Regions from separate parts of the Paenibacillus lacisediminis genome, predicted to be linked through region 1. Evidence: riboswitches for the same ligand, from Rfam matches in the RefSeq annotation. Region 1 holds a riboswitch; each other region holds the start of a gene.
The links. Region 1 has a riboswitch for cyclic di-GMP ahead of ACLD72_RS11630 (MucBP domain-containing protein). Riboswitches for the same ligand answer to the same signal wherever they lie in the genome.
Positions count from the first base shown of each region.

Region 2: another riboswitch for cyclic di-GMP. It lies ahead of ACLD72_RS21520 (amino acid adenylation domain-containing protein); the one in region 1 lies ahead of ACLD72_RS11630 (MucBP domain-containing protein).
Region 3: another riboswitch for cyclic di-GMP. It lies ahead of ACLD72_RS17905 (polysaccharide deacetylase family protein); the one in region 1 lies ahead of ACLD72_RS11630 (MucBP domain-containing protein).

Region 1 is NZ_JBKIAX020000005.1:83,015-90,955, forward strand. Features, by position in the region: gene ACLD72_RS11630 (MucBP domain-containing protein) at 1-4,745, opposite strand, end outside; cyclic di-GMP riboswitch class I at 4,897-4,987, opposite strand; gene ACLD72_RS11635 (amidohydrolase/deacetylase family metallohydrolase) at 5,256-6,458, shown strand; gene ACLD72_RS11640 (DgaE family pyridoxal phosphate-dependent ammonia lyase) at 6,424-7,527, shown strand; gene dagF (2-dehydro-3-deoxy-phosphogluconate aldolase) at 7,529-7,941, shown strand, end outside.
Region 2 is NZ_JBKIAX020000012.1:43,712-51,652, forward strand. Features, by position in the region: gene ACLD72_RS21520 (amino acid adenylation domain-containing protein) at 1-5,418, opposite strand, end outside; cyclic di-GMP riboswitch class I at 5,534-5,623, opposite strand; gene ACLD72_RS21525 (aldo/keto reductase) at 5,840-6,829, opposite strand; gene ACLD72_RS21530 (hypothetical protein) at 7,180-7,605, opposite strand; partial or broken gene ACLD72_RS21535 (NAD(P)H-dependent oxidoreductase) at 7,822-7,941, shown strand, end outside.
Region 3 is NZ_JBKIAX020000008.1:313,084-321,024, forward strand. Features, by position in the region: gene ACLD72_RS17900 (NCS2 family permease) at 1-1,353, shown strand, start outside; cyclic di-GMP riboswitch class I at 1,556-1,645, shown strand; gene ACLD72_RS17905 (polysaccharide deacetylase family protein) at 1,717-3,213, shown strand; gene ACLD72_RS17910 (nucleotide sugar dehydrogenase) at 3,274-4,596, shown strand; gene ACLD72_RS17915 (glycosyltransferase family 2 protein) at 4,624-6,570, shown strand; gene ACLD72_RS17920 (polysaccharide deacetylase) at 6,573-7,941, shown strand, end outside.

The DNA of each region.
Region 1 (7,941 bases):
TTTACTTCTTCCCAAACCTCGACTCCGGATTCATTTCTGGAGTATTCATGATGATTGGTGGCTTCAAGAATATCGTAGTAATACCACATGCTAGAGATATTGTCCGGCCACTGCTTCGTATCCTTATGAATTCCGTCCTTATCGACTTTTCTGTTCAGTACGCTGTTGATGAATTTCGCTGCTTCAGCCCGGGTAATATATTGATCCGGTTTGAAGGTTCCGTCCGCGTAGCCTTTGATCCAGCCTTTGTTGGCTGCGGAGGCGATATATTTTTCCGCCCAGTGTCCCGTGATGTCCGTGAACATATCGTTTGACCGTTCGTCCAGCTTGTCAAAGCGGGAAGCGATCGCCGCAAACTCGGCTCTGGTAATATATTGCCCCGGCTTAAAGGTGCCGTCCGGATATCCCGTAATAATTCCGGCATTCCCCATCGTAGAAATGTGCTTGTTGGACCAGCGCGTATTTCCAACGTCGGAGAAGGAATTACCGGTTTTCAGGTAGGCGGAGCGGCTTTCATCATCCAGCAACCGGTAGAAGATCGCCGCGACTTCTTCACGGGTAATATTGTTCAGCGGCTTAACCGTGCCGTCCGGGTAACCGTTAATGTAGTCGTAATGGTTTTCCATTTCAAGTGTTGGCGGAACGGCAGGCAACGGCGGAAGTGGATCTACTTCCGGTGTGCTTGGGCTTGGATTTGGGTTTGAACTTCCCGAATTATCCGATCCGCTGGAGCCGGATGAATCCGACGATTTTTTAGTGTAGTAGAACGTGTACTCTTGGCTTTCCTGATCACTAAACGTGTAGGAATCGGTTGTTTTCACCGGAGTGTAGCCGGATACCGATACGGCCGTAAGTGTTTTCGTCTCCCCCGGCTTGCCGGATACCGTGGTCGGGTTCGCAAGTTGCCGGTTCGTGCCCTTTTCCAAATACTTGACGGTTAATTGACGATCCGCTGATGCGTTTTTCGTGTAAAAGAAGACATAAGTCTGATTCGGATCGTTGGTCCAAGTATGCGTGTGGTTCGCAACTTCCGGAGTATATCCATCTACCTGTTTAGCGGAGAGGTCTATTTCGGCGCCAATGCGGCCTTTGTAGATCTCCTGTGCGACCAGCTCGTTACCTGTTTCTCGATCTCGATAGGAGACGGTGATCTGTGCCAACTCAGCCGGTTCGCCTTTAACGTAGTAGATGGTGTATTCCTGTCCCGGTTCTAGTGTAATTTTAATGTCGTACTTGGTTTGTTCCGGGAAATAAACGGCGTCGGTCACTGAAATAGGTTCAGGATAAAAGACCAAATTCGTTCCAGCAATACCTTTGGAAGTCGTTGGCCCGATAAGCTCTTCATTGGTCTCTCGGTCCACATGGTGGATCGTTATATTACGTTCCTGACCGGTATTACTTTGAGTATACTTGAAGACGAATTGCTGCACCTGATCTTCCGTGAAGGTGTACGGTACTTCATAAGCGTGCGGTTTGTATACCGCCCCCGTGACGGTGTCCGTGTAATCTACGGCCGTCAGAGTAATTTTTTCGCCTACTTTGCCCAAACGCTCGGTTGGATTCAGCAGGTCTTTACCTGTCTGCTGATCCACGTATCTGACGGTCAGAGTTCTGCTGTCTTCTGGTTCGGTGGCGTTGGCTGTGTAGTAGAAGATGTGCGGAGCATTTTCCACGCCAAGCTCATAGTTGTAAGTTGGCTCGACCGGGGTGTAGCCCGGGATGCCAATCGCTTTGAGCTCGAGCGTTTGCCCGGTCACGCCTTCAACCGTAGTTGGGTCAGCGAGTTTCTTGTTCGTGCCTTGCTCGAGATACTGCACTTCTACGCTTTGCTTATCAGCCGTGTAGTAGAAGGTGTACTCGTTGTTGCCTTCGGCTTTAATCGTGTACTCATACGACTCGTTTTCCGGGGTGTAGCCCGGGACTTCGACAGCCTTCAGAGTTACGGTTTCGCCGGTGTGCCCCGTTACGGTTTGAGCCTTAGCAAGTTCATTCCCCAATTCCTTATCAACGAACTTCACTGTAACGGTTTGCTCGCTCGGTGTGTAGAAGAAGATATGCGGAGCATTTTCCACGCCAAGCTCATAATTGAAAGTTGGCTCCACCGGGGTGTAGCCCGGGATGCCAATCGCTTTGAGCTCGAGCGTTTGCCCAGTCACGCCTTCAACTGTAGTTGGGTCAGCGAGTTTCTTGTTCGTGCCTTGTTCGAGATACTGTACTTCTACGCTTTGCTTATTAGCCGTGTAGTAGAAGATGTACTCGTTGTTGCCCTCGGCTTTAATCGTGTACTCATACGACTCGTTTTCCGGGGTGTAGCCCGGGACTTCGACAGCCTTCAGAGTTACGGTTTCGCCGGTGCGCCCCGTTACGGTTTGAGCCTTAGCAAGTTCATTCCCCAATTCCTTATCCACGAACTTCACTGTAACGGTTTGTTCGCTTGGTGTGTAATAGAAGATATGCGGAGCATTTTCCACGCCAAGCTCATAGTTGAAAGTTGGCTCAACCGGGGTGTAGCCGGGGATGCCAATCGCTTTGAGCTCGAGCGTTTGCCCAGTCACGCCTTCAACCGTAGTTGGGTCAGCGAGTTTCTTGTTCGTGCCTTGCTCGAGATACTGTACTTCTACGCTTTGCTTATTAGCCGTGTAGTAGAAGATGTACTCGTTGTTGCCCTCGGCTTTAATCGTGTACTCGGCAGTTTTGTTTTCCGGAGTGTAGCCCGGAATTTCAGCTGCTTTGAGAGTTACGGTTTCGCCGGTCACACCCGGAACATTTTGAGACGGAAGCAGTTCTTTCCCCGTGTTCTTATCCACAAACTTCACCGAAACGGTTTGTTCGCTTGGTGTGTAATAGAAGATATGCGGAGCATTTTCCACGCCAAGCTCATAGTTGAAAGTTGGCTCAACCGGGGTGTAGCCGGGGATGCCAATCGCTTTGAGCTCGAGCGTTTGCCCAGTCACGCCTTCAACCGTAGTTGGGTCAGCGAGTTTCTTGTTCGTGCCTTGCTCGAGGTACTGCACTTCTACGCTTTGCTTATCAGCGATGTAGTAGAAGGTGTACTCGTTGCCTTCAGGCTGAATCGTGTACTCGTAAGACTCGTTTACCGGGGTGTAGCCCGGAACATCGGCAGCCGTCAGAGTCACTTTTTGTCCAGCAGCACCTTTTACCGTGGTCGATTGAGCGAGTTCTTTTTCAGTTCCCTGCTCCAAATAATGAACGGTGACTGTTCGTTCAACCGCTTCCTCATATCCAAACCAAACCGTTGGTGTTGGATTGGCGGCGGTGAGCCGGATGCTTGCAGGATTTTCCCCTACTTTCCATTGATACCCGGCAATGTTTTTGGCTGTTACGGAATATTCCGCAGCCCCGATCGGCAAAGCCTCATTCCCGTTTTGATCCTTGTAATACTCGCTATAAAGCAATTCCGCGAATTCCGGCCCTTCCACTTCAACGCCTTCGGCATTGACGGGCTTGCCGTTCGCATTGACTTTATAGCCCTTCATGAGGATGGAACCGTTGCCGATACTTACTTTCGGCACCTCAAAATCCTTCGAAACTTTCTCGTTGTTAACATTCGTATAATCGATTGTCGTTTTGCCGTTCGTAGGATAGAGGATGTCAGAAACGGGGTTTTTGGATTGGTCCAAGACCACTTTGTAAGTCAGTGTAGCAGGTTCACCTTCGGCGATGTTGCCGATGTCCCAAGTAAATGTCTCGGTTGCGGCGTTCCAAGTTACCGTACCTTGCGATGCGGAATAATCCTGAGGACCAACTTGTGCGCCTTGCTTCTTGAGATTGAACATGTCTCCCATGGGATCAACGACTTTGGCCTCTTGAGCCGCATAGGCGATTTTTCCGGCCATTTCGCGGAAAATCGTGTTCAAATCATCGCTGTTGGCAGGGAAGTAACCTTCGCTTTGAATATCTTTCAAGACGTTCATCGCGTTGCTGTTGTTTGAGACTTCCAAGCCTACCGAAAAAATCTTGAGTCCTGCATCTTTGGCGATTTTTGCTTCGGAAATGGTACCGATGCCGTTATCTTTCACAGAATAGTTGTCAATTTTGTAATTCGACAGAGTGTAATTACTACCATTTCCAAGCCTATTCCCATAATTAAATTTTGTGATCGCAAATTTATAATTGCTGTTAGTCCAATCGAAACTCGTAGCCTCTGTTCCTTTGAAGCTGTAGGTCGGCTCGCCGTCGCTCAAAACAACGATGAATTTATTTTGCGCCGAACTGCTGCTCAAAAGATCGCGGGCATTTTTCACCCCTGCCTGAATATTGGTGCCGCCGTTGGCATTAATGCCGTCAATGGCATTCTTCAACGCTTCCTTTTGCGCCGGTCCTTTAAAATCAGAAACCAGCGTGGCGGATTCGTTAAAGGATACTACCGCAATCCGGGTGGACGATTCGGTTAACAGCAAATTATCCACGAATTTTTTCGCGGCCGTTTTTGCGTTGGCCATTTTTTTATTGGTTTCCCAAGGCCAAGTTGTATTCACCATACTCCCTGACTTATCGATGACCAGCACCACGTCCGAGCTAGTCTGGACGTTTTTTCCCTCAGCCTTGAGCGTGATTTCCCATTCGCCCGGGTTCCCCGTAGGTTGGGCGGTTTTGCTCAATTGAATGGCTCCGGGATTCGGCCAGACGGGATCCCCCGAACTTGCGCCGAAGACAGAGATGGGACTCGCAAAAAGCGAAAACATGCAAATCCAAGATAATATAATTTTTAACCCGCGTTTCATAGGTTCCTCCTCATTTTTTCATAGAATTCCTCCCTTTCAGGCACTAATGATCTACCCTCCCTTGCTGCTTGGGTATTTTATATATCTCACGGAAAAATCCGTTGAGAACGAGGGGAAAATAAAAAGGCTGCATAAACAATTACATTCATTGTTATGCAGCCGGACGGTCATTAATTCTTCACAAATTGTTAGACTCCAAGGCTTTGCGACCTAATCTTTCGATTAGTGTGCCAGATATTCGCTTGTGGTTAAAAAGGCCTAGCGATTAGTTAGATATTACCAAACAGATATTAAACAATTTCAATATATTTCAAAAAAAAGCACTTGTCAACAATGAAATTGATAAAAAAATCACAGCAAAGATGATCCAAGCTTCCTCAAAATCGGAAATACTCACAAGCAAGGCATCTTATATTAAACATTATAACGTTATATTTACTATACGATACTTCCGTGTTATGCTAAACGCAGCTTAAACATTATAACGTTTATCCAAAAGAGGCGATCAAAGTGAAAGAAAAATTCGTTCTCCGCCATCTTAAACGGGTGACCGGAGAAGAGATCGACATCGTGATCGAGGCTGGGAAAATCGCCGCGATTACCCCAGCCGGCCAGGCTCATGGAGACAAAGGATGGAGCGGACAGGAGCTTGCGGGCGCCCCGGCAACATCGGAGGCGTCCAGTCTACCCGGACGTGTGGACATCACCGACGGAACAAGAACACGCAGCGCTTCCCCCGTCTACGTATCTAGCGGTTGGATTGATATGCATGTCCACGCTTTTCCGGAATTCGATCCGTACGGTGACGAAATCGACGAGATTGGCGTCAAGCGGGGCGTCACGACGATCGTGGACGCCGGCAGCTGCGGCGCAGACCGGATCGGCGATCTCGTGGCCAGCGGGAAGCAGGCCGACACCAACCTGCTGGCGTTTTTGAACATTTCGCGGATCGGGCTGAAACGCATCGACGAATTGGCGGAATTGGCTTGGATCGACCAGGACCGTGTGAAACAGGCGCTTGCGGATTACGGTGCTTCCATCGTCGGCCTCAAGGCGCGGATCAGCCATAGCGTGGTCCGTGAGAACGGCGTGGAGCCGCTGCGCATCGCGCGGGAGCTTTCGCAGAAGACGGGGCTGCCGCTGATGGTGCACATCGGTTCCGCGCCGCCCGATATCCGGGAGGTAATCCCGCTGCTGCAGCGAAAAGATATCATTACTCATTACCTCAACGGCAAAGCCAACAACCTGTTTGATGCCGAGGGCGAACCGCTTCAGGTGCTCCGTGACGCCATCAGCCGGGGCGTTCATCTCGATGTCGGCCACGGCACGGCCAGCTTCTCCTTCCGGGTGGCCGAGGCGGCCAAACGGCACTGCATCGGCCCGGATACGATCAGCACGGACATTTACCGGGGCAACCGGCTGAACGGCCCGGTGTACAGCATGGCGAATGTGCTGAGCAAGTTCCTATACCTCGGCTACTCGCTTGAAGAGGTCATCGCCGCGGTTACCACGCGCGCGGCGCAGTGGCTAGGCAGGGAGGAGCTTGGCCGCATCAAGGTCGGCGATCCCGCTAATTTAACGTTGTTTACCGTAGAGGAAGCAGCGGCTACGCTTGTCGATTCAGAAGGAGAGCAGCGCGTCTCGGACCGCCGCATCGAAGCCAAAGGAGTGATTGTTGATGGAAAATTCATTAAATGCCAAGTACGGGCTTAAACGCGTCATTAACGCCAGCGGGCGGATGAGCATTCTGGGTGTGTCCGCGCCAAGCGACACCGTGATGGAGGCGATGAAGCAGGGCGGCCAAAGCTATGTGGAAATCGCCGACCTGGTCGACAAGGCTGGAGATCATATCGCAAACCTGATCGGTTCCGAGGCGGCGGTGGTCGTAAATTCGGCTTCGAGCGGCATTGCCCTTTCGGTTGCGGCGATCGTGACCCGGGGTGACCGGCGCCGCAGCCTGCGTTTGCATCAGGAAGAAATTCCGCAAAATGAAATCATTATTTTGAAAGGGCATAATGTGCAGTACGGGGCACCGGTGGAAACGATGGTTTATCTCGGCGGCGGCAAGCTGGTGGAAGTCGGCTACGCCAATGAAGGCCGGGCGGAGCATATTGAGGACGCGATCGGCGATAAGACGGCGGCGATTTTGTATGTGAAGTCGCACCACGCTGTGCAAAAGAACATGATCTCCGTCGAGGAAGCGTGGGAGGTGGCCCGGCGCAACAACGTGCCGATGATCGTGGACGCGGCGGCGGAAGAGGATCTGCAAAAATACGTGAAGTATTCCGATCTGGCGATTTATAGCGGCTCCAAGGCGATCGAGGGTCCCACTTCGGGGATCGTCGCCGGGAAGCGCGCCTTCATCGAATGGGTGAAGGTGCAACTGCACGGAATCGGACGAAGCATGAAGGTGGGCAAGGAAACTTCCTTCGGCTTGCTCCAGGCGCTGGACGAATACATCGTCAAAAAGGACAACAGTGAGCAGGAAAAAGCGGCTTTGCAGGCGTTGATGCCGCTCGGCAGCATCCCTGGAATCTGTGTGACCATCGTGCAGGACGAAGCCGGCCGGGCGATTTACCGGGCTCGGGTACAAATCGATCCGCAGCAGGCTGGTATCACTGCCAAGGAAATGGCCGAGCGGCTGCAAACCGGCGAGATCGCCATCTATACCAGGGACTATGGGGTTAGACAAGGGTATTTCGATATTGATCCACGCCCGCTATTGGGCGACGATATCCTTGTGCTTGCCGCAAAAATACGTGAATTGGCAGGAGGACGTTAACATGTCGCAGATTGCAAAAAGATTTTATAAAAACCGGGTTGCCCTCAATGTGCTGGCGAAAGATATCGCCAATGCCAAAGAGGTTTTCGAAGCGGCGGAAGGCTGTGTGCTGGTCGGAGTGCTGTCCAAGGACTATGCCACGGTAGAGGAAGCCGTGACGGCGATGAAGCAGTACGGCCGGGAAATCGACGACGCGGTGTCGATCGGCCTCGGCGCCGGCGATAACCGCCAGGCGGCGGTCGTCGCGGAGATCGCCAAGCATTATCCCGGAAGCCACATCAACCAGGTGTTTCCGGCCGTCGGAGCCACGCGGGCCAATCTTGGAGCGCAGGACAGTTGGATCAACAGTTTGGTTTCGCCGACGGGCCAGGCCGGGTACGTGAATATTTCCACCGGCCCGGTCAGCGCCGCGCA
Region 2 (7,941 bases), on a different contig from region 1:
CTGGATTTCCGCCGGTCTTCCCGAGACCACCGTTCCGAACACCACATCCCGGGTATTGTTGTATCGCTGCAGCAAGATCCCCCATACGGCCTGCAGCGCCGTACTTAACGTCGCGCCGCTCTCTCTGGCGATCCTCTCTAAACTAACCTTCATTTCCCCCCTTATCGTAAAATCGTATTCTTCCTGGACGTATCCCGGATGAGCCTTGCCGTCTTTTGTTTTGGGCAGCGGCGCCGGCTGTTCGTATTCCGCGAGAACATTTTCCCAGTAAACCGCCGTCGCCTTGTCTTCCCTTTGTTCAAGCCACTGGATATATTGACGGTAAGGGTACACCGCACCCAATTGCGGTATGCTTCCTCTCCGGAGCGCCCCGTAAATTTCCAGCAGCTCTTGAAAGATAAGGCCAAGACACCATCCATCCATAATGATATGGTGGAAGCTCCAAATCAGCCGGTACCTGTCGGCGCTTATTCTAATGAGAGCCATTCGGGTTAGCGGATCACGGGTAAGATCAAAGCCCTTTGCCCGATCCTTATCCAAATAGGTTTGCAAATAGCGTGTTTTCTCTTCCTCCGTCAAGAAGGAAATATACTCGAAAAAGACTTCAGCCAGCCTTTCCTTTAAAACAGCCTGAAGCGGTTTGTCCAGCTTTTCGTAAACAAAGGCGGTCCGAAGAATGTCGTGCCTTTGTATCACCTGCCCGAAAGCTCGCTCCAGCAAACCTCGATCGATTTCGCCCTCAAGTTCGAGCACGGCTTGTTCAAAGTACGCCGGTGAATCAGGCTCGCGCAGGTAGTGATACAGCATGCCTTCCTGCATCGGGGTCAGCGTATAAATATCCGTGATATTGGACTTCGCGGCCCCCATCGCCCGGTAGACCGCTTCGACCTCCGCCATCGTAATGCGGCCGGAGCTTACATCGCTGGCCGTCAACTCCGTGTACTCCCGTGCAACGCAATGCTCGATCATCCGCTCCAAATGGCGCTTGAAGCCTTCCGCCACCCGGATCACCGTGGCCCGTTCGTATTCGTGCTGGTGATAACTGAAACTCAGCCGCAGCCTCCCATACGTCACTCGTCCGTTAATGTCCAGGCTGTAAGGACTTTGCATGTCGGGGGAAACCGCCTCGCCCTCTAGAACATCGGCGATGGTAAACATGCCGGTATCGATGTCCTGGTCAAACTGGCCCAAATAGTTAAAGCTGATTTCCGGGCGCAAATCAAACTTTAAGATACCCTCGTCCCGCAGAAACGTATGGTATTTTAAAATGCCGTAACCGATGCCTTTTTGCGGAATGCGCCGCAGGCTTTCTTTGACCGCTTTCAGCCGGTAAGACACGTCCCTGGCGCCCGTCATATCCAGAATCACCGGGTATTGAGCGGTAAACCAGCCTACGGTTCTGCTGATATCCATGTCCGGAATGATGTCTTCGCGGCCGTGCCCTTCCAGATTCACAAGCACCTTGTCTTCTCCCGTCCATTCCCGCACAGCCTCTCCCAGTGCCGTCAACAGCACATCGTTGATTTCGGTATTGTAGGCTTTATTCACTTCTTTAAGCAGCTTGGCGGTTTGGGCTTCATCCAGTTCGATTTCGATATGACCGTAATCCGCATGTTTTCGGTCATGAACGGTTTGATCCTTCGGAAGAGGCTTGATCTCATGCTGCTCCAGCGCGCGCCAGTAGGGGATTTCCTGCTGAAGCTCTCCGCTGACGGCATACGTATAGAGCCGTTCCGACCATGCCCGGAAAGAGTCCGTTTTCTCCCTAAACGTGATTTCTTCGCCCCGCTCCGCCTGCCGGTAACCCACTCCAATATCTTCAAAAAGAATCCGCCAGGATATCCCGTCAACCGCAAGATGGTGAACGCTCAAGCACAGGTAGTCGCCGTCATTCGTTTTGAACAAGCCCGCATGCAGCAAGGGGCCGGATGCTAAATCCATACCTGACTGAAGCTGTGCGGCTGCTTCTTTTACGGAGCCAGTGTATTGGTCATTCTTGGTGAAATCCTTGACCACCAGCGAATATAACTCGCCTTCCATGCCCCGGTTGAACAGAACCGTCCGTCCCGCCTTCTCCCGGACAACAATACGCAGCGCGTCATGATGTTCAACCAGTCGTTCAAGCACTTTTCTTAAACTTATTTCGTTAAAGCCCTGTTTTCGATGCAGCACAACCGATTGGTTGAAGTGATGCTTTGCCGTAAAAGGCCGCTCGAAAAACCAGCTCTGGATCGGCGTGGGCATAAATTCCCCTGTGACCGTTCCTTGATCGGCAACATGTTCGGCGGATTTTACGCAAGCGCTCAGTTCTTCGATCACGGGATGTTCAAAAAGATCCTTCAACTGCAGCTTTAGCTTATAATCGTGAAGCCTGGACACAACCTGAATGGCTTTAATGGAATCACCGCCCAGATTCAGGAAGTTATCCTTAATGCCTACCCGCTCAGCTTTAAGCACCGTTTCCCATGTCTTAGCCAAAATCTCCTCAATTTCATTTCTCGGCGCAACGTATGCCGCTCCCGCATCCACACTCAGGTCAGGCTCGGGCAGCGCCTTGCGGTCGATCTTTCCGCTCGGCGACAGCGGCATGGCCTCCAGCCGCATAAAGCTCGCCGGCACCATGTAATCGGGCAGCTCCTGCAGCAGCAGCTCCCGCAGTTCTTCCGCTCCCGGTTCGCCCTCCGCCGTATAGTACGCCGCCAGATATTTCTCGCCGCGCTTATCTTCCCGGGCGATCACCACCGCCTCCCGCACCCGCGCATGCTTCAGCAGCCCTGCCTCGATTTCGCCCAGCTCGATCCGGAAGCCGCGGATTTTCACCTGATCGTCGATCCGGCCGAGGTATTCAATGTTCCCGTCCGCCAGCCAACGCACCAAATCGCCCGTCCGGTACAGCTTCTCCCCCGCTTCATAAGGATTCGGCACGAACTTCTCCGCCGTCAGCTCCGGCCGGTGCAAATACCCTCGGGCCAGCCCGTCTCCGGCAATGCACATTTCCCCCGCCGCGCCCAGCGGCAGCAGCCTTTGCCGGCCGTCCAAAACATAGATCCGCGTATTGTCGATCGGTTTGCCTATCGGGACCGACGGATAGTTCATCTCCTCGTCCCGGTAGGTCCATGCGGTGGCGATGACGCTCGACTCGCTCGGACCGTAAGCGTTCATATACTCCACTCGGTCCTTCCACCGCGCGACCAGCGGCTTGGTGATCGCCGATCCCCCGGTCACCAGTTTTTTCAGCGCCGGCAGCGCGTCCGGTTCCAGCCCCGCCAGATACGTCGGCGGAAGCAGGGCGATCGTAATTTCGTTTTCATTCACGAAGGCGGCGAAATCATTCAGGTTGTTGATGATATCCCGCGACACGAGATACAGCGTTCCCCCTCCCAGCAGGATCGTGAACATTTCCCACACCGAAGCGTCAAACGAACTGCTGGCAAACTGCAGCATCCGGTCCGCACCGTTCACGCCCCATTTGTCCTGGAAAAAGTGTTGAAGGTTGATCACGCCCCGGTGTCCGACCATGACTCCTTTCGGTTTCCCGGTCGATCCCGAGGTATAGATGATATAGGCCAAATCCTCCGGCTTGTTGACCGGCTGCGGATTGGCGGCGCTATCGGCTCCTCCGTCCTGACCTCCATATCCGGCGCTGGCCCCGTCCAAATTCACGCTCTGCCCCCGATAGGCGCTAAGCTTGTCCCGCAGATGCTGAGGGGTCAGCAAAATCGAAGCCCCGCTGTCCTCCAACATGTACTGAATCCGTTCCTCCGGGTAATTCGGGTCTATCGGCAGGTAAGCGCCCCCGGCCTTCAGCGTGCCCAAAATGCCGATGACCATGTCCATGGAGCGCTCCGCCATGATGGCGACGATATCGTCCGGCTTCACGCCCCGCTCCCGGAGCGCTTTCGCCAGCCGGTTCGCCCGTTCGTTCAGTTCCCGGTAGGTCAGGGTTTGCCCGCCGAAGACTAGGGCCGGATGATCAGACCTTTGTTCCGCCCGTTTTTCAAACAGCCCGTGGATCGTTTGCTCCTTCGCGTATTCCGTCTCCGTGCGGTTGAAATCGCCAAGCAGCACCCGGCGTTCTTGCTCCGGCACGATTTCAATTTGCGAAATAAGAGCATCACTTTGGTCCAACGCCTGAGCAAATAAATATTCAAAGTGGCGAATGACGTTCTCAATGGGGATGAATTTCTCAAAAGCCTGTATCCGATAGTCAAAATTTACGGTTACGTCGGCTTCACCTTCCTGCCCCCATATCAGCAGGGTAAGCGCATTCCGTTCATGATGATGCGTCATGCTTACACTCCGGGTTGCCGTCCCGGTAAAGGTTTTTCTCATTTCCTGTTCTTCGAAAGAAAGCGAGATATCAAACAGATTGCCTTTCTCACGGTTATTTTCGTAAACGGCCCTGTAGATTTCGCCGAAAGACATTTTTTGATGCCGGTAGCATTGCATAAGCTCACGTTTGATCAGCTTCATCAACTCTTTGAAGCTTACATCCTGCCCTGGGCTGATCCGCAGCGGAAGCACATTGGCGAAATGCCCAAGAGTCCGCTTATATTGCACTTTGCTCCGATTGAAAACCGGGACCCCGATCACCATTTCGTCCCGCTGGCAAACCCGGCTGAAATAAAGAAACAGGATGCCTAAAAAATAGTGAAACGATGAGCATCCTTCCGCTTTGCAAAACTCCACCATGCGCTCGTATAACGCCTTGTTTATCGTTAAAGTGCGCCGATCGCTCCAAACAGTATCGGCGTCTCCCTCGGCGTTGTTCGCCCCTTCGCTCAAGAGAGGTTCCGGAACGGTTTGGTATTTGTTCTGCCAGAACTCCCTGTCTTTGATAAAGGCCGGAGAATGCAAATAATTTTGATTATCGGCAATGAAATCGGTATAGGAATAAACTGTCCTGCTTAATTCACCGGTTCCTTGCACCAATTCGTTGTAATTGTCAATGAGTTCACTGACGAGAAGAGCAAATCCCCAGCCATCGATCACGAGATGATACACTTTCAGCAAAATAAAATATGTATTCGAGCCGCCTTTCAAAATAGCAAACTGAAAATAATCGTCTTCCGGTTGAAATGGTTTGAGAAATTCCGTTTTCATCCAATGCATGCAATAAGCGTTTGGATTTTCCTTGAGCGAAAAATCATGAACGGGAACCTCATATTTAACGTCCGGCTGAATGGTTAAAAAGGGTTCCCCTTTCTTCTCGATGACACGCGTTCTGAGAGAATCGTGTTGTCCGATCAATAGTTGCAAAGACTCCTTAATGACAGAACAATCCGGATTTCCTTTTATCTCAATATACCCGCCTAGATTATAAATCGGTTTGCCGGGGTACATACACTGTTCGAACCATATGTCTTTCTGATAGGAGCTTAACGGATACTCAGTGATACGATCCGCACTTGTTTTCATCATTCATTCCCCCTTGTCGTTTAGCATGTCAAGCTCCCGATTTTCCCGCTGAAAATAAAGAAAGCCTATCCCCGTATAAAGGCACAGGAACAGACTTAGACTCCATCTTGTTTCCTTCGGCAACCTGGCAATCATGGCTGTTATACACAACTTTAGACCCATGGCTTTGTGTCCACCACTTTCGAGGTGTTTACGATTAAACGGGAAAATAAGTAAATTGCTATTCATTTTTGAGCGTGTGCCGATTGGATACTTCTAAGCTATATTACCTACAACCCCCTCACATCCCTAAAACTATTTTCATTTCCTAAAATACCCTATTAGAACTAGTTTTACAAGTATTTTTCTACTTTTTTCTACCTTTTTCTACTTTTTTCTATTTAATCTCGGTCAAACGTACCGGAAAACTATTTTTCTCAGGTTATTTCATTTTCAGCACCTGTTTGGAAACATGACTAACCTGCTCAAGCTCACCAGCCGTCAAAGTAAACCGCATCGCCTTCGCATTTCCTAAAGCATGATGCACTTTTGATGCCCCTGGAATCGCAAATACGTTTTCTCCGTGAGCGTTAATCAACCAATTCAAGGCAATCTGCGTTGGCGATACGTCATACTGCTGAGCCAACTGGGCAAGTGTCTCAATCAGCGGTCTTGATCTTTGCAGGCCCGATTCCCTAAACGCTGCAGTCCACTTGCGCGGACCCGTGATCTCCTTGACCAGAGACGGATTTTCGTGGAATTTCCCGCTTAAGATCCCCTGCTCCAGCGGAGAGTAAGCAATGATCGCCACACCGAGCTCTTTGGCCGTATCCAGAATTCCGTTCTGTTCGATTCTCCGGTCGAGAAGACTATATTTCACCTGATTTGAAGCCAGGCGAAGACCATGCTCTCGCAGGACCTGATCGGCTTCCCGCATTTGTGCCGCGGAAAAGTTGCTGACACCCACATGCTTAATTTTTCCCACCTCGGCTAATTTAGCCATTGCCCTCATCACGGCGCCGACCGATGAAAAGGAATAAGGCGAATGCACCTGGTAAAGGTGAATCGTCCGCTGATGCAGCCGGCGGATGCGTTCATCAATCGTCGCGGGAATGCTGCTTGCGGTACGCAAGGCCGGCCACCATTTCGTAGCGATATGCGCCTGCTGCGCGAGCGGCCCGCCGAGCTCCCCGAGCGCGCCGGCCAGCAGTTCTTCAGACTGTCCCCCACCATATGCTTCGGCGGTATCAAACCAATTGATCCCGCCTTCCAAGCTGGTCTGTATGATTTGCCGCATTTCCTCCTTGCTTAGCGCCGGCCAAAATTTGCCAACCACTCCCTTTCCGTTGCTGAACTGCCAGCAGCCAAGTCCAAGCGGCGACAGCATTAAATCGGAGTTGCCCAGCTTGCGCAACCGCAGTGAATCTGTCATCGTTATCAGCCCTTCCAAAAAAAAGTTTACATTCAAATAATTTCCTGCTTGTTTAATTATATAGTAAAACCTGTTATTCCTTCCTGGTTTTACTTGACATTTGTATACTCCGAGACAACGATAGGTGCTCGCCAGCCCCCGTTCGGGACTTTTCACCCTAGAGATGGGAACCCTGCTGAGCGAACTGCGAAAAGCCGGTGCGCAACCAAGTCGCGCACCGGCTTTTCGTTTTAGAAACAATCAATCCGCCCTTTCAGGCAATCTTAATTCCAACTTGTCCAAGTCAACAATAAAACCATTCGTCTTCAAAATATCCAAACCAAGCTCCTCCTTGTTGAAATAAAGCTCAGTTAAAACTGTCTTGCATTAACGCTTAGATCGTATTTGGCCCCAGTTCTATTATAAGTGTAAATCTTCCAATCTCCGCTTAAGCCGTCGGCAGCGAGCTCTTGATAACTTACCGTTTGTTGTTTACCCGGCCCTAATTCATAATCAGATAGCAACTCGACCCCATTGCGGCTGATTTCTAAGTAAACGGATGAAGCGGAGTTGTTTTTCACCCAAACCTCCATGTTTTTACCGTATTCCGGTACGGTTGTAAACGAGCGGGTATACCCGCTGCCGCCCGATTGACGAACACCATCGATCAGAATTACATCCGTCGGATCACTTGCAACCTGATCATCCGTATCCTTAATAGCAGATGCTGACGCCACGAAAGTAAGAAACAACATAGCTGCTGTGAGAAATAATGCAGGAACTTTTAATTTTTTCATGCTCTCAATCTCCCAAGTTTTCAAAATAAGATATGTAATAAACATACTGCTCTTTATTATACAAAATTTCCTCGCACAAAATATAGTTCAATCCAGAAACCGGAGCCCATCAACACTCACCTTTTGGTAAGTTGCTGTACTAAAAGTGCATACTTACATATTTACAGCGTCCCCATTATACTCAAAAAATAAATCATCCTTAAGGAGGACAAAGCTTTGAGAACTCTTGTTATCGTAACCCATCCCAACATGGAAGAATCCGTCATCAATAAGCGATGGGCAGAAGAACTCCGCAAATCCCCGGAGAAATATACCGTACACGAATTGTATAAGGCA
Region 3 (7,941 bases), on a different contig from region 1:
CTTAAGGAACACGGAACGAATGTAAGAACGGAGATTATAGCAGGGATCACCACGTTTATGACGATGGCGTACATCTTGTTTGTGAACACGATCTTTTTGGGACCCGGCGGAGCAGGCATTCCGGTGGATGGGGTATTTTTCGCCACCACGGTTGGTGCCGGGCTGATCACGATTCTTATGGGATTGTTCGTCAACATCCCGATCGCGCTGGCACCGGGCATGGGGCTGAACGCCTACTTCATGACCGTGGTGCTTAGCTCGGGTGGGGCTATCACTTGGCAGGCGGCGCTTGGCGCGGTATTTATTTCCGGTATCATTTTTCTGATTCTGACGGTGACGAAGGTGCGCCAGCTGCTGCTGGTCGCCGTGCCGCAGAGCATTAAGGCGGCCATCACGGTTGGCATCGGCCTGTTTGTGGCCAGCCTCGGTTTGAAGATGAGCAACCTGATCGGCGCCAATCTGTCGGGGGTAACGGACACGTCCGCCACGGTTCCCGGCAGCAGCATCAACTTCACGCTGGGCGATTTCGTCCATAGCCCCGATGTCCAATTAACGTTGATCGGCTTGATTTTGATTGCCATTTTGATGTCGCTGCGGGTCAAAGGAGCGCTGTTGATCGGGATTATCGCCACGACCATAATCGGCATTCCGATGGGCGTCACCAACGTTTCCGGACTTTCCGGCGCCAGCTGGCTGCCCGCTTTCGACAACCTTGCGGTAGGCCAGCTCGATTTGGGCGCGGCTTTGCATCTGGGACTGTTTGAAATTGTTTTTGTATTCACGTTCGTTGAATTGTTTGATACGTTCGGCACTTTGGTCGGCACGGCCACCCGCGCCGGCTTGATGAAAAACAAAGAAGAAGGCGAGAAAAAAATCGGCAAGGCGATGCTGGTGGATGCGGTTGGCGTCAGCGCGGGCGCGTTTCTTGGCACCAGCACGATCACTTCCTATGTAGAGAGCACCGCTGGTGTGGCCGAAGGCGGACGCACCGGGCTCACTTCGGTAACGACGGGGATTTTGTTCCTCCTGGCGCTGTTCATCGCTCCGCTAGCCGGTGTTGTGCCCAGTGCGGCAACGGCTCCGGCGCTGATTATCGTCGGCGTGCTGATGATCGGCCAGGTCAAATCGATCGAGTGGGATGAGTTCTTGCATGCATTCCCGGCGTTTTTGACGATCGTATTGATGCCTTTTACCGGAAGCATCGCCAACGGGATCGCCGCCGGTTTAGTCTCTTATGTCATTCTGGGCGGATTCAACAATCTGTTCAGCAAAAACAAAGTCAAAATTCATTGGCTGATGTGGGTGCTGGTGGTTCTTGTACTGGCCCGCTACATTTTCCTTGGTACCGAATAACGGGATTATCTCGGCCAACAAGGGTGTCCGCTCCGAAAGGAGCAGGCACCCTTGTTTTTTAGCTCTATTTTTAGGAAATTGGACATGGAAGGAGCTGGGGCTAAAATCCCGAATATTTTTTTGTGAATCCGCTTTTTTTCATAAACAATGGATTGATTTCCAGCGGGAGTCGATTATAATAAATTTAAATAATTAAATGAAACGAAGTTAAAGGCAAACTATTCGAAAGGATAGGACGCAAAGTTTGGAGTCTAAAGCGTGCAAGCAGCGCTATGATTGTCCGGCCGCCATGCAGGAATGGCGGTTTTTTTATTTTCAGTGTTTTGATTGGTAAAAATTAACTTTCAAGAAGAAGGTGAACTCATGATATCGCTTGGAGGACAAGGGGCCCGTGCCGTACGGATCGGTATCGCCATAGCCCTGCTTGCGTTTTGGGTGGCCGGCTGCAGCCGGGCCAATCCGCAGGCGGACAACGGGGATGGGACTTCTTCCCTTTCCGGTGTTCAGACCGTTTCATCACAGCAGCAGCCAATTACCCGGTATACCGGAGAACCGAGCAAAGCTTTGTCTTTTGTATACACAGCCAAAAAAGAACTTTCCCTAACGTTTGACGGGTTGGGCGATCGCGAGACGATCATGCGTTTGCTGGATGAGCTGGACAAGTACCAAATCAAGGCGACGTTTTTTGTCCCGGGCATGCGGGTGGCCGAGGAGCCTGATCTCGTCAAGGAATTGGTCAGCCGTGGTCACGAGGTGGAAAACAATACGTTGACGCGCGCCGACTTAACGACCTTAAGCTATGAAGAAATCTATAAAGAAATCAACCGTACCAACGGATTGATTGCTGACGCTACAGGTAAGACGCCGCAGTTTGTCCGGACCCGGGGGGCCCGCATAAGCGACGATGTCCGCCTGGTGGCGGCGCAAACCGGACTGCAGGCTGTCGTTTCCTACAACATTAACCCGAAAGACAGCGACATGCAAAGCGCCAAGGAAATCGGCGATTACATACGGAAGTACATTAGCCGCGGCGGCATTATTGCGCTAAATACGGACGTGAATCCCGAGGTGGTATCCTCCATTTCCTATATTGCGGATGCGGCGAACGAAGTGAGCTATAAGCTGGTGCCGCTCGCAAAGCTGGTGCAAGACGGAGGGGAGCGGAAGCCGCTGGAGCAGATTTCGGGATACGATGCCGCCCGGATCAACCCCGATTACAAGCAGGCGGACTATAATCTGATTTATAACGCCAAAGATATCGCCAAATGGAACTCGCACGGCAAAAAGGTCGTTGCCCTGACCTTTGACGATTGGGGCAGTGATTTGACCGTCACCCGTCTGTTGAAAGTTCTGTCGGATCATGACGTTAAAGCGACCTTTTTTCTGCGGGCGAACGGCGTGGAGAACAACCCGAACCTGGCTCGAGCGATTGTTGAAGAAGGCCATCTTGTCGCCAATCATACCTACACTCATCCCGTAATTACGCAAATACCGCCCGATGAGCTGCAGGAGGAAGTGGTCAAGGCGCACCGCGTCATCACCGAGGCGATTCAACAGCAGCCGGCGATGTTGTTCAGACCTCCAACCGGGGAGATCAACAAAGAAACGGCCAAGGTGATCGCGGCCACGGGGTATAAGACGATCGCTTTGTACGATGTGACTACCCTGGACTGGAATTCCGACCATGACGCTCAGTACATTTTAAACGGGGTGCTGCATCAGACGACCAACGGCAGCGTTATTTTGCTGCATATGCTTGACGGTATCCATACACTGGAGGCTTTGCCGGAAGTGATCGACCAGTTGAAGCGGCGGGGTTATTCCTTTGTGCTTCTGGACGAGCTGTACGGGATGAAATAAAGAACGGACGCTTACTTAGCATCTATGAATACTCAAGGGGAAATGAACGGAGTTGAACTTATGGATTTGGATCAGTTATACACAAACATTGCGAAGCGGACGGCCAAGCTGGCTGTCGTTGGACTAGGGTATGTCGGCTTGCCGCTGGCGGTCGCATTTGCCCGGAAAGCAAACGTGATCGGATTTGACTTGAATCCTCGGAAAATAGCCGATTACCAGGCGGGAAAAGATCCCACTGGCGATGTGGGAGCCCAGGCGATTGGGGCGAGCGGGATTGACTTCACTGCGGATGAGACAAGGCTGGGGGAGGCATCGTTTTACATTCTGGCCGTACCTACCCCGGTTCAAAATGATAAAGTGCCGGACCTCACTTACGTCAAGAACGCCAGTGCCATGGTCGGCAAACATTTGCGCCCCGGCTCGGTGGTCGTATACGAGTCAACGGTTTATCCCGGCGTCACCGAGGAAGTGTGCGTACCGATCCTTGAGGCGGAGTCGGGGCTTACATACGGGATTGACTTTAAAGTCGGCTATTCCCCCGAACGGATCAATCCGGGCGATCAGGTTCACCGGCTCGAGAACATCGTGAAAATCGTTTCCGGCATGGACGAGCAGACGCTTGGCCTTGTGGCGAAGGTTTACGAGCTAGTGATCGAGGCGGGAGTTTACCGGGCCGAGAGCATCCGTGTGGCCGAGGCGGCCAAAGTGATTGAAAACGCCCAACGCGACATCAACATCGCCTTTATGAACGAACTTTCCATGCTGTTTCACCGGATGGAGATCGACACGAAAGCGGTGTTGGCCGCGGCGGGAACCAAATGGAATTTCCTCAAATTCACCCCGGGGCTGGTCGGCGGTCACTGCATTAGCATTGATCCTTACTATTTAACGTATAAAGCAGAAGATGCGGGGTATCACTCGAAAATCATTTCCGCGGGACGGCGCATCAACGACGGGATGGGCAAGTATGTCGCCCGCAGCATCGTGAAGCTGCTGATGCGCCTGCGGAAAGATTTATCGGATGTGAAAGTAGGCATTCTGGGCCTGGCTTATAAGGAGGACTGCCCTGACTTTCGCAATACGAAGGTTACGGATATTATCGAGGAATTGCAGGAATATGATATCCAGCCGCTTGTCTATGATCCGTGGGTGGACCCGCAGCTTGTGTATGAAGAGCACGGACTGGAGCTGGCAAATTTGTCCGATTTGCGGGATTTGAACGTGGTGGTACTGGCTGTGCCTCACAGCGAATTCCTCGGCATGAGCCGGGAGGATTACGACCAGTTGTTCGGGGCGGACAAGAGCAAAGTGTTTGTCGATGTTAAGGCGGTTTTTGCTAAAGGCGATTTTGAAGCGGCGGGCTACCACTACTGGAGCCTTTAAAGGCCCGATCTTATACGTTAAGGGGCAATGAACTTGAGAAAAAAGAACCAACAAAAACAGCCGGTTGAAGTGCTCTCCACGCCCAAGGCAGACCGGCGATTACTTGCCCATGTCCCAGACCCGGAGAATATCCGCAAGGCGTTGGACCGCAGAGGCGGATTCCGGTTAAATGACGAGGTGGACGGTACCGCTGCCGACAGTAAGCTGCCCCGTCTGCTCAGCCTGCGTTATGAGGCCGATTTCCCCGTTACCTTGTTCCCCCAGGGGGACGGTAAAAAAGCGGGGAAGAAAGCGGGCGCAAAGTCCGGGATACGCGGAATGGCCGCGGATATTTCTTCAACGGGGATTTTGGTGGAGCTGGAGCCAGGCGATGCCGAAACGTGCCGAGAGGGCGACGTGTTCGAGCTGCGCTTCAACATTCCGCCGGGGACGATGCCGGAGGGTTTTGAGTCTAGGGTAAAAATAAAAGCGACGGTCATCCGCCGGTTTACCCGTGAAACGCCGGACGGGGAGAAACCGATGGCCGCGCTTGCTTTTGAAAGCAGTCTTTACAATTACTTTCAGAAAAGGCGCTGGGGTTACTCCGTTTATACGGCGAGCGGATTGCTGTTCGTCGCGATGACGATCATTTTGCTGATGCGCGTCGAAAGCATCATCTATTTCAAATACAATATCCTCCTTTATTTATACAGCCTTACGGCGGCCGTATTTTTGCTTACCCGGTATTTTTTCGGGGCCTTGTACCGCAACGTGCCGGTCAACCCGGATTACACGCCGGGCGTGTCGATCATTATCCCTTGTTTTAATGAAGAGCAATGGATTCAACGCACCGTTCTCAGCTGCATCAATCAGGAGTATCCGATCGACAAGCTGGAAGTGATCGTTGTGGACGACCGTTCGACCGACAGATCGGTGGAGCGGATTAATGAGATCGTCGAGCGCCTGCATAAGGAAGCGAAGCGCTTTGACATTCGGAATCGCCTCCGGCTGGTCGTTTTGCCGGAGAACGGGGGCAAACGGGTCGCTTTGGTCAAAGGTGTAGAGATGGCCAAACATGATTTAGTCGTGTTCGTGGATTCGGACAGCTTTTTGGAGCCGGACGCTATCCTTCACCTCGTGCAGCCGTTTCAAGATCCGAAGATGGGCGGGGTGGCCGGACGTACGGATGTGGAAAACAAATATACGAATTCGATTACGAAGCTGCAGACGGTTCGATATTATATCGCGTTTCGCATCATGAAAGCGGCGGAATCCTGGTTCGACAGCGTCACCTGCCTGTCCGGTCCGCTGTCATGTTATCGGAAAGAGCTGGTGCTCAAATACGCGGACGACTGGTTAAACCAGAAGTTTCTTGGTCAACCGGCAACGTTCGGCGATGACCGCAGCATGACCAACTTCATTCTCCGCTCCCATCGGACGGGGTATCAGGACAACGCGATTTGCTCCACCATCGTGCCGTCCAAGCTGGATGTTTTCCTGAAGCAGCAGATGCGCTGGAAGCGTTCCTGGCTGCGGGAGTCGCTGCGTGCAGGGACGTTTATCTGGCGCAAAGAACCGTTCATGGCCCTGTTTTTTTACATAGGCCTGGTTGTTCCGATCGCCGCTCCGATCGTTGTTTTGTACAATCTCGTATACGTCCCGCTTGCTTACGGTATTTTTCCGGGCACGTTTTTGATGGGACTTATGTTAATGGCATTATTGATGAGTTTTGCCCATCTTTTGTTCCGTAAAAGCAAGCTGTGGATTTTCGGTTTGGTATTTTGCGTTTTTTACGAGCTGGTTCTGCTTTGGCAAATGCCGGTCGCCTGGGTGACGTTCTGGAAATCCACTTGGGGTACGCGGGAAACGCCGCAGGACGTCGAGGCGAGAGCCAAAAAAGAAAGCCGCAAAGCGAACAAACGGAGCGGAACGTTTTTTAAAAATCTTTTTCATCATTCGCAAAAGGACAAGGGTTCATACAGTGAGGTTGACTGACTATGGGAAAAAACAAGCCGCGCAAGGCGCTTGATGTCGGGCGCAAAGAACGGAAAAAAGCGGTCAAATCGGCCATTCAGATTGTGGTGCTGGCTATGGTGCTGGTGTTGTTGGTGCACACCGTGGCGGGAATCCACCGTTACCGGGAGCCGGACAAGGCAGCCTGGCAGCAAACGCGGGGATTTATCGCCTTGTCCTATTATGGAGTGGATCGAAACGGGACACGCGGGCTGATCGCCAAAAGCCGCTTGGATGAGCAGCTGCAAATTTTGCATCAAAACGGGTATGTCACGGTTTCGCAGCAGGATATGCTTGATTTTTACCAGCACGGTAAGCTGCTGCCGCCAAGGGCAGTGTATTTAAGCTTTGAAGACGGACGCAGCGATTCCGCCTTGTTCGCCCAGCCCCTGCTGGAAAAATACAATTATAAAGCGACGATGCTATCCTATGCCGACCGACTGGACGTCGTGGATCCGAAATTTCTGTCGGGGCCGGAGCTGCTTAAGCAAATGCGTAGAGGTTATTGGGAATTGGGCAGTAACGGGTATCGTTTGACGTATATCAATATTTTTGACAAGGACGGGCGGTATGCCGGGACGCAAACCGAGCAGCAGTTTAAGGATAAAGACGAGGCGCAATATTATACACACTATTTGATGGACTTCATCCGCGACGCCGATAAGGTGCCTTTGGAAAACCGCCGGGAAATGGAAGCGCGTATCAACCAGGATTACCGGCTTATGGAGCAGATTTACCGGGATAAGCTGGGGTTCGTTCCGAACGTTTACATGATCATGCACGCCAATTCGCTGCACAACGGAATGAATCCTTTGGTGGAAAACGTGAATTCCGGTAACATCGAACGGCTGTTTAAAATGCACTTTAACCGCGAAGGACAAGCCTTTAATGACAGCGGCGGCGATTTGTACGATTTGACGCGGCTGCAGCCGTCTCCCGGCTGGTACCGCAACCATTTATTGATGAGAATTGCGGGGGACACCGGGGAATCCTACGATTTTTACGAAGGCGACAAGAAGCGGGCTGATCATTGGCAATTGCTTGGCGGGGCTGCTGAATTCAGGGGTAACCGCATCATATTGACCTCTCCGGAAAACGGCAAAGGCCTGCTTTATCTTAAAGGGAGCAACGGCTATCAAAATGTGAAGGTGTCGCTGCAGATCGCCGGGAACATCATCGGCTCGCAAGCGGTTTATTTACGGTACGACCGCCAGACCGATGCTTACGCGAAGCTGATCGTGGAAGACAACCTGCTTCGCGTTGTGCAAAAGGAGCCCGGCCAAACGGAAGAAAAGACCTTGATCTCCCGAAATCTCGGCAGTTTAAAAGGCGTATCGGAGCAAACGGCGATTG